One region of the Streptomyces sp. NBC_00207 genome, then DNA from elsewhere that is predicted to be linked to it. Evidence: riboswitches for the same ligand, from Rfam matches in the RefSeq annotation. Region 1 holds a riboswitch; each other region holds the start of a gene.
The links. Region 1 has a riboswitch for cyclic di-AMP ahead of OG472_RS31940 (M23 family metallopeptidase). Riboswitches for the same ligand answer to the same signal wherever they lie in the genome.

Region 1 (4,203 bases):
GGGCAGCCCCCGCGCGGCGCATGAGGCAACCCGGGACAAATGAGTGCAAGCTGGGGAAGGTCGAGCGGCGGCAGATTCGGGCCGAAGGTCGGTCGGAGCATTCCGGGCGTCGTGAGAGACTGGTCTAGACAACCGTAAGAACCTGAAGGGCATCACCATGGCAGAGCGCCGCGTCAACGTCGGCTGGGCCGAGGGCCTGCACGCTCGTCCCGCCTCGATCTTCGTCCGTGCGACGACCGCTTCCGGCGTCCCGGTGACCATCGCGAAGTCCGGCGGCGACCCCGTCAACGCCGCCTCCATGCTGGCGGTTCTGGGCCTGGGCGCCCAGGGCGGCGAGGAGATCGTCCTCGCCTCCGAGGCCGAAGGTGCGGAAGCCGCACTGGACCGCCTCGCGAAGCTGGTCGCCGAGGGTCTCGAGGAGCTCCCCGAGACCGTCTGACCCTTCGGGTTCGACCCACGCGGTACCGCGCCGGAGCCGCGGCCCCCCGTCATCAGGGGCCGCGGCTTCGGCGTTCTCCGTATCGGAGCCCGTGGGCGGAGGCGCCAGCGGGGAGCCGGGGGCCTCCCCGGGCGCCGGATCGGCGGGAAGCCGGCGTTCCGCGCACGGCGGACCGCCCCGGAATTCAGCTCCTCGGGAATTCGGCAGGCCGGAAATCAATTCCGGCCACGATCCGCCCGCGCCGCTTCACCGTGAATTCGCATCGGCCGCGAATTGCGGCGGCAATGCTCGACGCCACCCTTTGTATACGGCTCCTGTTAATGCCGGCCGCTCGACATGTTTACGGCAGGTTGCGAAGTGCTCACCGCCGGACGGAGCCGCAGCCGGTGCGCCCCCGCAGCACGGTCGGCATGGACCACCGTCAGCGCCCGCGCCCGCTCCGCGTCCCCGCGGGCCACCGCGTCCACGATCGCGCCGTGCTCCGCCCAGGACTCCACGGGCCGCACCGGCGCCTCCACCACGTACATCCACGCCACCTTGTGCCGCATCTGCGTGAGCAGCGCGATCAGCCCCGGACTGCCGGAGGCCTGCGCGAGCGTCTCGTGGAACCAGCCGCCCAGGGACCGCAGGTCCTCCCCCTGGCCCCGCCTGGCCCGCTCCTGCCCCAGCCTGACCAGCCCGCGCAGCACCTTGAGGTGCGCCTCGGTGCGCCGCCGGGCGGCCCGGGCGGCCGCCAGCGGCTCCAGGAGCATCCGCACCTCCAGCAGGTCCGCGGCCTCCTGCGCGGTCGGCTCGGCCACACAGGCCCCCGCGTGGCGCCGCGTGGTCACGAAGCCCTCGGACTCCAGGGTCCGCAGTGCCTCGCGGACCGGGACGCGCGAGACTCCGTACCGGCGGGCCAGCACCTCCTCGGTCAGCCGGCCGCCCGGCTCGAACACCCCGGAGACGATGTCGTCGCGGATTGCTGTGCATACCGCGTGCGCAGGAATACGCAAGACCGAACCTCCGCCTATTTCCGACTGCCAGCCTCATTGCACGCACATGCGCGTGCTGCGACTCTATTGCAACACACGATAATTTCCGAGAGCGGCCGGAAATGCGAAACATTTGCACAGAGACGCAACACGAAGGCCCCGGCTCGGTGAGCCGGGGCCTTCGTGAAGCGGTGCGGGACGGGGTCAGAGGCTGACGCCGTGCGAGCGCAGGTACGCGATCGGGTCGATGTCCGAGCCGTACTGCGAGCCCGTGCGGGCCTCGAAGTGCAGGTGCGGGCCGCTGGAGTTGCCGGTGGAGCCCGACAGGCCGATCTGCTGGCCCGGGGTGACCTGCTCGCCGACGGAGACGTTCAGCGAGGTCATGTGCCCGTACTGGGTGTACGTGCCGTCGTTGTGCTTGATGACGACGTTGTTGCCGTACGCGCCGCCCCAGCCGGCCTCGACGACGGTGCCGAAGCCCACCGCGTGGACCGAGGTGCCGGAGGCGGCGTGGAAGTCGATGCCGGTGTGGCTGCCGGAGGACCACATGCCGCCGCCCGCGTGGTACTGCGTGCTGACGTACGAGCCGTCGACCGGGGCGACGAAGGTGTTGAGGCGCTTGCGCTCCTCCTCGCGGGCCGCACGCTCGGCGGCGTCGCGCTCGGCCTTCGCCTTGGCCTCGGCGAGGCGCTTGGACTCGGCGGCCTTCTGCTTGGCGTCCGCCTCCGCCTGCGCCTTGGCGGCGGCGTGCTCGGCGGCGCGGTGCTGCGAATCGGCCTGGTCGGCGATGTCACCCGCAAGGTCCTCGGCGACGACCACGGCACCCAGCCCGTTCTCCGGGGCGGAGCTGCTGTGGTTGTCCGCGGCGAAGGCCGGGGCGGCGAGGGAGCCGACGACACCCGTGGTGGCGATCGCGGCGATACCGGCGTAGCCGGCGGTCTTCTTGCTCAGACGGCTGGAGCCACGGTGCTTACCGGTACCAGCGGGACGACTGCCAAACGCCATGAAGGGTTTGATCCTTTCCTTCCTTCTCGCCTACCGGGTTAGCTGACGGGTTCGGAGCAGGAAGGTCTCCTACGGGCCTCCTCTTGCGAGGGGGTCCGATTCACCCCAGGGACTCATGTGGGTCCCCGGCTCCCCAGGCTCGCGCCTGACGGGGACTCGGCGATCGCTGTCCGGTGCCGCGGGTGCGGCGGGCACAACTGACGGACAGCACGGCCGACGCTAGGCGGATCATCAGTCAATCGCCAAACAGACGCGCCTTTTTGTTGCGTACGCCACACCCCATACAAGCAACCTAGCCACTAAACAGACAAAAGGGGCTCCGGCGGATAAGCCCGCCAGAGCCCCTGCGCGATCCGTCGGTCGACCGTCAGCCGGCCGTCACCGACAGGTCAGTTGGTGACGACGGTGACGTCACCGATCCCGAGGGCACGTACCGGCTCCTCGATCACTGCCGCGTCGCCCACCAGGACCGTGACCAGGCGGTCCGCCGGGAAGGCCTTCACGACCGCCGTGGTCGCCTCCACGGTGCCGGTCTCGGCGAGCCGCGCGTACAACTGCGCCTGGTAGTCGTCCGGCAGCTCCTGCTCGACCTGGTCGGCGAGGGTGCCGGCGACCGAGGCCGCCGTCTCGAACTTCAGCGGGGCCACGCCCACCAAGTTCTGTACGGCCACGTCGCGTTCGGCGTCGGTCAGACCGCCCTCCGCGAGGGTGCGCAGCACCTTCCAGAGGTCCTCCAGCGCCGGTCCGGTGTTCGGGGTGTCCACCGAGCCGCTGATGGCGAGCATCGAGGCGCCCTTGCCGTCGGCGGTGGAGCGCAGTACCTGGCCGAAGGCGCGCACGCCGTAGGTGTACCCCTTCTCCTCGCGCAGCACCTTGTCCAGGCGGGAGGTGAGGGTGCCGCCCAGGCAGTACGTGCCGAGCACCTGGGCCGCCCAGACCTGGTCGTGGCGGTCCGCCCCGATCCGGCCGATCAGCAGCTGCGTCTGGACCGCGCCGGGCCGGTCCACGATGACCACGCGGCCGGTGTCGTCCGCGGTGACCGGCGGCACCGGAAGGGCCGCGGCGGTGTTGCCCGTCCACGCGCCCAGGGTGTCCGCCAGCACGGCGTCCAGGTCGATGCCGGTCAGGTCGCCGACGACCACCGCGGTGGCGGTGGCGGGGCGTACGTGGGCCTCGTAGAAGGCGCGCACGGCGGCGGAGTCGATCCGGGCGACGGTCTCCTCGGTGCCCTGGCGCGGCCGGGACATCCGCAGGGACGCCGGGAACAGCTCCTTGGAGAGCTGCTTTGCGGCGCGGCGCTGGGGGTTGGCCAGCTCGTGCGGGATCTCGTCGAGCCGGTTGCGCACCAGGCGGTCCACCTCGGCGTCGGCGAAGGCGGGGGCGCGGAGCGCCTCGGCGAGCAGGCTCAGCGCCTTGGCCAGCCGGGAGGCCGGGACCTCCAGGGAGACCCGGATGCCCGGGTGGTCGGCGTGCGCATCGAGGGTGGCGCCGCAGCGCTCCAGCTCGGCCGCGAACTCCTCGGCGGAGTGCTTGTCGGTGCCCTCGGAGAGCGCCCGCGCCATGATGGTCGCCACGCCGTCCAGGCCCTCGGGCTCGGCGTCGAGCGGGGCGGCGAGGTTGACCTCGACCGCGATCACCTGCTGGCCCGGCCGGTGGCAGCGCAGCAGGGTCAGCCCGTTGGACAGCTCCCCGCGGTCGGGGGCCGGGAAGGCCCACGGCTGCGGCTCGCCGGCCTGCGGGCGCGGGTGGAAGGTCATCGTGACGGCTGCGGTGTCGCTCACTGCT
Region 2 (4,203 bases), 810 kb from region 1:
CGGTGTCCCCGCCGCCCCCGGGTCCGTGCGTCTACAGCGGCAGCAGGTCGGGCCGCTTCGCCTCGACGTGGTCCCCGGAGGACTCCCCTCGCAGCCGCCGGCCGATCCACGGCACGAGGTGGTCGCGCGCCCACTGGATGTTGTCGCGGGTCACGTCCACCGAGCCGCGCGGCCGCTGGGGCGGCCACGGCTGGTCGGGATCGGTCGGCACGTCCAGCCCGAGCACCTGCGCCGCCCGCAGCGCGACCCGCGTGTGCCCCTCGGGCGAGAGGTGCAGCCGGTCCGCGTCCCAGGCCCGCCGGTCCTGCACGGACTTGAGCGACCAGAGGTCGAGCACCGGGCAGTCGTAGCGGTCGGCGATGGCGCGCACGTGCGCGCTGTACGTCGCCACCTTGCCCCGGAGGTGCTTGAGGACCGGCACGCCCCGGGTGTCGAAGCCGGTCGTGATCATGACCTGGCCGACCGCGCCGGCGAGGTCGGCCACGGCCGCCTCGAACCGCTCCGCCACGTCGTCCGGGTCGGTGCCCGGCCGGATGATGTCGTTGCCGCCCGCGCAGAAGGTCACCAGGTCCGGTGCGAGGGCCTTGGCCCTCGGAAGCTGGTCGGCCACGATCTGGTCGAGGAGCTTCCCCCGCACCGCCAGATTCGCATAACGGAAGTCGTGCTCTTCGCGCTGATCGGCCAGGAGTACGGCGAGCCGGTCCGCCCAGCCGAGATACGAATCCCCGGGTCCCGGGTCCCCCACGCCTTCGGTGAAGCTGTCCCCGATCGCCGCGTACGAGCCGATGGTCTTGAGTTTCGTCGTCGTCGCTGCCACGAGAACCCATCCTTCACTCCCGTAACCAACCTACGCCAACGTAATGAGGGGTTGACGGACCGTGATCTCTACCACGTGGGGGATAAGGAATAAGTACACGTGAGGCCGGGACCCCCCTCGGGTCCCGGCCTCACGCGTGTCCGTGCTCCGACGGCGGGTGCCGTCAGATGCTCACGCCCTTGGAGCGGAGGTAGGCCAGCGGGTCGATGTCGGAGCCGTACGAGGGGCCCGTGCGGATCTCGAAGTGGAGGTGCGGGCCGGTGGAGTTGCCCGTGGAGCCGGAGAGGCCGAGGGTCTGGCCAGCGGTGACGCTCTGGCCGGAGGAAACGGACAGCTGGGACAGGTGGGCGTACTGGGAGTACTTGCCGTCCGCGTGCCGGATGACGACCTCGTTGCCGTACGCGCCGCTCCAGCCGGAGGAGACCACCGTGCCCGCGCCGACGGCCCTGACGGTGGTACCGGAGCTCGCGATGAAGTCGACGCCGGTGTGGTAGCCGGAGGACCACATGGCGCCCGCGACCTTGTACTGGGTGGAGATGCCGCCGCCGACCGGGGCGACGAAGCCGGAGGCCGACTGCTGCGCGGCGGGAGCCTCGGCGGCGGAGTCCTGCTGCGCGGGGGCCTTCGCGGCCGGCTTCGGGGCTGCCTTCGGCGCGGCCTCGGGAGCAGCCTCGGGGGCGGACTCCGGAGCCGCCTCGGGGGCGGCCTCGATCTCGGCCTCGGGGGCGGATTCCACCGGAGCCGCCTCGGCCGCACCGCCGAGGTTCAGCTTCAGGCCGGGGTGGATCAGCGACGGGTTGGCGCCGACCGCCTCGCGGTTGTCGGCGTACAGCTGCTGCCAGCCGCCGGACAGGTGGCGCTCGGCAGCGATCTTGGAGAGGTAGTCGCCCGGCACGACCGTGTAGACGCTCGGCGCGCTCTGCACGGCGGCGGGCGCGGCCTGCAGCGCGGCGGGGAGCTGCGGGGCCACCGCGGGGGCCACCGCGGTCGCCGCGGCCGGGGCGCCGGCCGCGTGGGCGCCGGCCGCGCCGATCAGCGGCAGCGCGAGGGCCGCGCCACCGGTGCCTGCGACGGCGAAACCGCGCGATATCGAAAGGGACTTGGGACGGCGGTGCTTACCCTTTGCAGGCATGGCGAAATTCCTCTCCGGCGCCTGCGAGGTGAGCTGTCGGGTTCGGACTGGAGATGCCCGGCCGCACATGAACGGCACATGTACGTCTTCACCCCGAGCCGTTCCGGCAAAAAGATCTCCGAAACAGCGGCTTACCTGGTTCCCCCGCTCCTGCCGCACGAATGGTCGGGTGCGGTTTCCGGGCGGCGGCAGGATTCGGCGATCCACCCGGATCGATCGCGAAGGTAATCCCTTGCGCCAGCAGGGAACAAGCCACCAATTTCCTGACGGAATCACAGGGATCAGGATTCGACGGAATTCCGGTCACCCTCCGTCCATTACCCGCCGTCAACAACCGCTCCGACGGGGCCATTCGGCATTCGCGATCAGGCACTCACGGTCACCGTATGATCTGGCTCACGGGGACGTGCCCGATCTCGCCTCCGGATATGGCAAGTTGGCGCCAAACGGCTCAATTCGGACAGACGTCCCACCATGAAGCGGAGGAATTCCCGTGACCCAGCAGATACAGGAGCCGGAGCTGACCGGAGTGCGCAATTTCCGTGATGTCGGCGGATTGCCGACTTCTGATGGTCGAAGGGTCAGGACGGGACGACTCTTCCGAAGCGGACATCTCGCACATGCCACCGAAACCGATGCAGAATTCCTCGCCTCGCTCGGCCTCCACACCGTCTTCGACTTCCGCAACGGCGCCGACCACGCGCTGGAGGGGCCGGACGTGGAACTGCCCGGCGTGCGGAACGTGAACATCCCGCTCTCGGATCCGGCCGACGGCCGGGAGTTCTGGCGGCTGGTGCGCGACGGCGACCTCGACCAGCTCCGCGCGATCCTGGGCGACGGCAAGGCAGCGGCCCGGATGACGAACTCCTACCGCAGGATCATCGAGCAGCGCACCGCCGAGCACAGCCGGGTCGTGCACGCGCTCGCCGAGGACAGCGTCCCCGCCCTCCTGCACTGCGCGGCCGGCAAGGACCGGGCCGGCCTCTCGATCGCCGTGACCCTGCTCGCGCTGGGCGTCGAGCGCGAGGCGATCGTGGCGGACTACCTGGAGTCGAACGCCCCGCACCGCCGCTACCGGGTGCGCCGCAGCGGCGCGTCCGACGAGGCCCGCTCCCCCGAGGTGATGGAGCTGCTCGCACCGCTCTTCGACGCCCGCGCCGAGTACCTGGTCGCCGCCTTCGAGACCATCGACGAGACCTGGGGCGGGGTGGACCCCTACCTGGCGGAGGGCCTCGGGCTGAAGCCCGAGACCCTCCGCCGGCTGCGCGACTCGCTGCTGGAATAGATCACCCGGAGCGGGCCGTCAGCGCTGGGCGACGGCCTGCTTCACCAGCGTCCTGCCGAAGTCCCACATCAGCCCGGACCCGCCGTGCGCCTCGTCCATGACCGCGCGGAACGCGCCGACGAACCGGTCGACGTCCCGCTCGTCCACGACCAGCGGCGGGATGAGCTTGATGACCTCCAGGTGGTCCCCGGAGACCTGGGTGAGGATCCGGTGCTTCTGGAGCAGCGGCACCACGACCATCTGGGCGAAGAGCCCCTTGCGGGCCGCCTGCAGCATCGTCCACCGGCTGCGCAGCCCCAGCGAGGACGGCCGGCCGAACTCGATGCCGATCATCAGCCCGCGCCCCCGCACCTCGTACAGCAGCTCGTACTCGTCCACCATGGCCGCGAGCCGCCCGCGCAGCAGGTCGCCCGTGGCCCGGGCGTGCGCGACGAGCTCCTCGTCCTCCATGACCGACAGCACGGCCAGCCCGGCCGCCATCGCCTGCGCGTTGGACCCGAAGCTCGCGGAGTGCACGAGCACCCGGTCCATGGACGAGTAGACCTTCTTGAAGATCCAGTCCTTGCCCAGGGTCGCGCCGACCGGCACGTAGCCGCCGGACAGCGCCTTGGCCACGCACACCAGGTCCGGCTCCACGCCCGGCTCGTGCTGGTACGCGTAGAAGTCCCCGGTACGTCCGAGGCCGGTCTGCACCTCGTCCGCGATCAGCAGCGCCTTGTGCCGGTGCAGCAGTTCCTGCGCGGCGAGCAGGAATCCGGGCGGGGCCTCGAGGACCCCCTTGCCCTGGATCGGCTCGACGACGAAGGCGGCGACATCGCCCTTGCGGAGCTCCCGCTCCAGGGCGCCCAGGTCACCCAGGGCGATCTTCGTGTCGGGGAGGAGGGGGGCGAAGCCGTCGCGGAACCCGCCCTCCCCGTTCACCGACAACGCGCCCGTGGTCAGGCCGTGGAAGGCGTGGTCGCAGTAGAG
Region 3 (4,203 bases), 2.7 Mb from region 1:
CCTCAGGGGGGTGATTAGCCCTTGAAGCGCGGGAAGGCGCTGCGGCCCGCGTACACCGCGGCGTCGTCGAGGATCTCCTCGATGCGCAGCAGCTGGTTGTACTTGGCGACGCGGTCCGAGCGGGCCGGGGCGCCGGTCTTGATCTGACCGCAGTTCACGGCGACGGCGAGGTCGGCGATGGTGACGTCCTCGGTCTCACCGGAGCGGTGGGACATCATGCACTTGAAGCCGTTGCGCTGGGCCATCTCGACGGCGTCCAGGGTCTCGGTCAGCGAGCCGATCTGGTTCACCTTGACGAGCAGGGCGTTCGCGGAGCCCTCCTCGATACCGCGGGCCAGACGCTCCGGGTTGGTGACGAACAGGTCGTCACCGACGATCTGGACCTTGGCGCCGAGGCGGTCGGTGATGGTCTTCCAGCCGTCCCAGTCGTCCTCGAACAGCGGGTCCTCGATGGAGACGAGCGGGTACGCCTCGACGAGCTCGGCGTAGTAGTCCGTCATCTCGGCGGCCGAGCGGGACTTGCCCTCGAACTCGTACTGGCCGTCCTTGTAGAACTCGGACGCGGCGACGTCGAGCGCGAGCGCGATGTCCGTGCCCGGGGTGTAGCCGGCCTGCTTGATGGCCTCGATGATGAGGTCGAGCGCGGCGCGGTTGGACTCCAGGTTCGGGGCGAAGCCGCCCTCGTCGCCCAGGCCGGTGGAGAGACCCTTGGTGTGCAGGACCTTCTTGAGGGTGTGGTAGACCTCGGCACCCCAACGCAGCGCCTCGGAGAAGGACTCCGCGCCGATGGGGGCGATCATGAACTCCTGGATGTCCACGTTGGAGTCGGCGTGCGACCCACCGTTGAGGATGTTCATCATCGGAACGGGCAGCAGGTGCGCGTTCGGACCGCCGAGGTAACGGAAGAGCGGAAGGTCCGAGGCCTCGGACGCGGCGTGCGCGACGGCGAGGGAGACGCCGAGGATGGCGTTGGCGCCGAGCGAGCCCTTGTTGTCGGTGGCATCCAGGTCGAACATGGCCTGGTCGATCAGGCGCTGCTCGGTGGCGTCGTAGCCGACGAGCTCCGGGCCGATCTGCTCGATGACGGCGAGGACGGCCTTCTCGACACCCTTGCCGAAGTAACGGTTGGGGTCACCGTCACGGAGCTCGATGGCCTCGAATGCACCGGTGGAGGCGCCGGACGGAACTGCAGCACGGCCGGTGCTGCCATCGTCGAGGCCCACCTCGACCTCGACCGTGGGGTTGCCTCGGGAGTCCAGGATTTCCCGGGCTACGACGACGTCGATGGACGGCACGAGCATCTCCTTCTGGGATGTGACGCTGGGTGTGCGGTGGCATGTCAGGCCGTGGGACGGCCTTGCCGCTTAGAGCCTAACCGGCCCGGAGCACTCGACCGCCCGACCGCCCGACCCCTGGGACGAAAAAGGGACCGAATACCCCTCTTCCGGGACATAGGTCTCCGGATATCGCCCCGGCACCCGGTACGCACACCGCCGCCCGGCGCGTGGGGGAGACGCGCCGGGCGGGGGTGGTGCTGTGCGTTGCGTACGCTCCTGCGGCTATTGCCGCAGTGTTCAGCTGAGCTTCAGCTTCTGACCCGGGAAGATCAGGTCGGCGTCCGAGACGATGTCCTTGTTCAGCTCGAAGAGCTTCTCCCAGCCGCCCTTGACGCCGTTGGCCTCGGCGATGGTGCCCAGGGTGTCGCCGGGCTTGACCTCGTAGGAGCCGTTGCCGGTCTTCGGGGCCTCGGGGGCGGCGGGGCGCTCGGAGCGGGTGGTCGGGGCCTCGGAGCGCTTGGTCTCCTTCTTCGGCGCGGCCTTGGGGGCGACCTTCTGCTCGGTCTTCTTCGAGTCGGCCTTCGGCTTGTTCTGCGTCGAGCTCTCCGTGCCGCCACCGGTGTAGGAGGAGTTCGACAGACCCTTGCCGCAGCTCGGCCAGGCGCCCTTGCCCTGGCCCTTGAGGACCTTCTCGGCGATGGCTATCTGCTGGGACTTCGAGGCCTGGTTGGCCTGCGCGGCGTACGACTTGCCGCCGTACGCGGCCCACGTGGAGGACGAGAACTGCAGGCCGCCGTAGTAGCCGTTGCCCGTGTTGATGGACCAGTTGCCACCGGACTCGCACTGCGCGACCTTGTCCCACTCGGACGCGGTGGCGGCGCTGGCGGAGCCCGCGGCCATCAGGGGGGCGGCGACGGCCACACCGGCGACACCGGCGAGCGTGACGATGCGGACGGCCTTGGAGCCGCGACGGTGCTTGCCCTTGCCGGAAAGCAGCATGGATTTTCTCCTCACCGACGCCTACGAGGTGAGCTGTCGGGTTCGGGCGAGTGAGTTGCCCGGCCGTGCGACCTAGCGCACGTCTTAACCCCTAGCCGGTGGCGTGACCGTCTCTCAACGGCCGCTCCCGGCACCTACCTTGGTTCCCCCGCTCCTGCCTTCGGCGCTTGACGCGACGACTGTTCCCCCCGTCCGCCGGCAGGATTCGGCGATGCGGTCGAAGGAGCCCGCGGTGGCGGGCGATTCAGAAGGTAGACAGGTCTCTCCCCGATGTTCAACGAGGAACATCGGGGAGAGGGGGCCCCTACTTGCGCTCTCCTCAGGGGCGTTTGCGCAGGTGAGGGCGGGGTTTGCGGAAGCCCCGAGGCGGGACACGCCAGTTGACCGGAAGAGACGCATGTCTCACTTACAGATAACCGACAATCAGGTCTTTCCGCTTGCCCGAAGTGTCCTTATTACGTGGTTAGATCCAGGTTCTGTCCGGGCTTGATCAGGTTGGCGTCCTCGCCGATGACCTGCTCGTTGGCCTCGTAGAGGCCGTTCCAGCCGCCCTTGACTCCCTTGGCAACCGCGATGGTCGCCAGGCTGTCGCCCTCCTGCACCGTGTACACGGGTGCCGCCGCGGCGCCGGACGGGACCGGGGCCTCGGCCGCGGGCGCACCGCGGTGCTTGCCGTTGCCTTCGCCCGGAGTGCCTTCCGGAGTGGCGCCCGGGGTCGCCGGAGCGGTCGGGGAGGCCGGGTCCACCGGGGTGGCGGGCGGGGTGGTGGGCGACGAGGGGTCCACCGGGAGGGTCGGAGCCGTCGGGTCGACGGGGGGCAGCGGCGTGGTGCCGGGGGTGCCCGGGAGCACCGGCTGGGACGGGTCGACGGGAGGCGTCGTCGGGGCGTCCGGCGCCGGCATGACGGGCAGTCCGACGGAGGGCGCCTCGGGGATGAGGAAGGGGCTGCCGGTCGGGCTGGGCGCCGCGTGGGTCGGGGCGCCGAAGTCCTTGGCCGGCTCGCCGCCGGTGGTGGACGGCACCGAGTCGTCCGGGCGGGACGGCGAGGGGGCGATCGGGCTGGAGGTGCCGGGCAGACCGGGGTCCACCTTGGCGGCGGGGCCCTGCTGCTCCAGACCGGCCGAGGTGGCGCACAGCGGCCACGCCTGCGGCCCCTGCGAGGCCAGCACCCGCTCGCCCACGGCGATCTGCTGGGACCGGCTCGCGAGGTCGGCCCGCTCTGCGAAGTCGAGTCCGCCGGCGTTCTGCCACTCCTCCTGGGTGAACTGCAGCCCGCCGTACGCGCCGGTGCCGGAGTTGGCGCTCCACGAGCCGCCGCTCTCGCACTCGGCGACCTTGTCCCAGGTCGCGGTGTCGGCAGCGGTGGCATTGGTGGCGGCTAGCAGCGGCAGAGCCAGCGCGGAGCCAGTGACTCCGGCTGTGACTACCAGCGCGGGGACCTGACGGGGGCGTCTGTGGCGGCCGTTCCCGGAACGCATGAGGCGTGCACCTTTCGCATAACAACAAGGTAACGGCAGAACCTAGCGGCCTTCGAACGATTGTCACAAGTTCAAGCGGGATCTGACTTTTCATCAGAAGTCGCACAAGTGTTTTGAGCCGCGAAGCGAACGGGAAGAGTACGTAGCCCTCGCATGATCAACCCCCCACGCCAGCGCAGGTCTTGGGGCGGAACAGCGAGTTCCAGATCGGGCAGACGCGTCAGCAGGGTCGCGAGTGCCGTCTGTCCCTCGAGTCGCGCGAGCGGAGCGCCCAGGCAGTAGTGGATGCCGTGCCCGTACCCGAGGTGCTGGTTGTCGGTCCGGGAGAGGTCGAGGGTATCCGGTTCCGCGAACCGCTCGGGATCGCGGTCGGCGGCCGCGAGGACGACCAGGACCGGATCCCCGGCCTCGATCCGCTGCCCGCCGAGGCTCAGCGACTCGGTGGCGAA

Region 2: it holds a riboswitch for cyclic di-AMP, as region 1 does, so the genes downstream of both, OG472_RS35205 (peptidoglycan DD-metalloendopeptidase family protein) here and OG472_RS31940 (M23 family metallopeptidase) in region 1, are expected to answer to the same signal.
Region 3: it holds a riboswitch for cyclic di-AMP, as region 1 does, so the genes downstream of both, OG472_RS19270 (transglycosylase family protein) here and OG472_RS31940 (M23 family metallopeptidase) in region 1, are expected to answer to the same signal.

The regions. Positions count from the first base shown of each region.
Region 1 is NZ_CP130715.1:6,769,859-6,774,061, reverse strand. Features, by position in the region: gene OG472_RS31950 (HPr family phosphocarrier protein) at 158-439, shown strand; gene OG472_RS31945 (GntR family transcriptional regulator) at 757-1,434, opposite strand; gene OG472_RS31940 (M23 family metallopeptidase) at 1,618-2,418, opposite strand; cyclic di-AMP (ydaO/yuaA leader) riboswitch at 2,431-2,590, opposite strand; gene OG472_RS31935 (M16 family metallopeptidase) at 2,808-4,175, opposite strand; gene OG472_RS31930 (M16 family metallopeptidase) at 4,196-4,203, opposite strand, start outside.
Region 2 is NZ_CP130715.1:7,576,572-7,580,774, reverse strand. Features, by position in the region: gene OG472_RS35210 (SGNH/GDSL hydrolase family protein) at 32-817, opposite strand; gene OG472_RS35205 (peptidoglycan DD-metalloendopeptidase family protein) at 981-1,949, opposite strand; cyclic di-AMP (ydaO/yuaA leader) riboswitch at 1,955-2,160, opposite strand; gene OG472_RS35200 (tyrosine-protein phosphatase) at 2,443-3,234, shown strand; gene OG472_RS35195 (aspartate aminotransferase family protein) at 3,253-4,203, opposite strand, start outside.
Region 3 is NZ_CP130715.1:4,057,532-4,061,734, forward strand. Features, by position in the region: gene eno (phosphopyruvate hydratase) at 15-1,295, opposite strand; gene OG472_RS19270 (transglycosylase family protein) at 1,575-2,276, opposite strand; cyclic di-AMP (ydaO/yuaA leader) riboswitch at 2,280-2,452, opposite strand; gene OG472_RS19275 (transglycosylase family protein) at 2,732-3,754, opposite strand; gene OG472_RS19280 (cytochrome P450) at 3,826-4,203, opposite strand, start outside.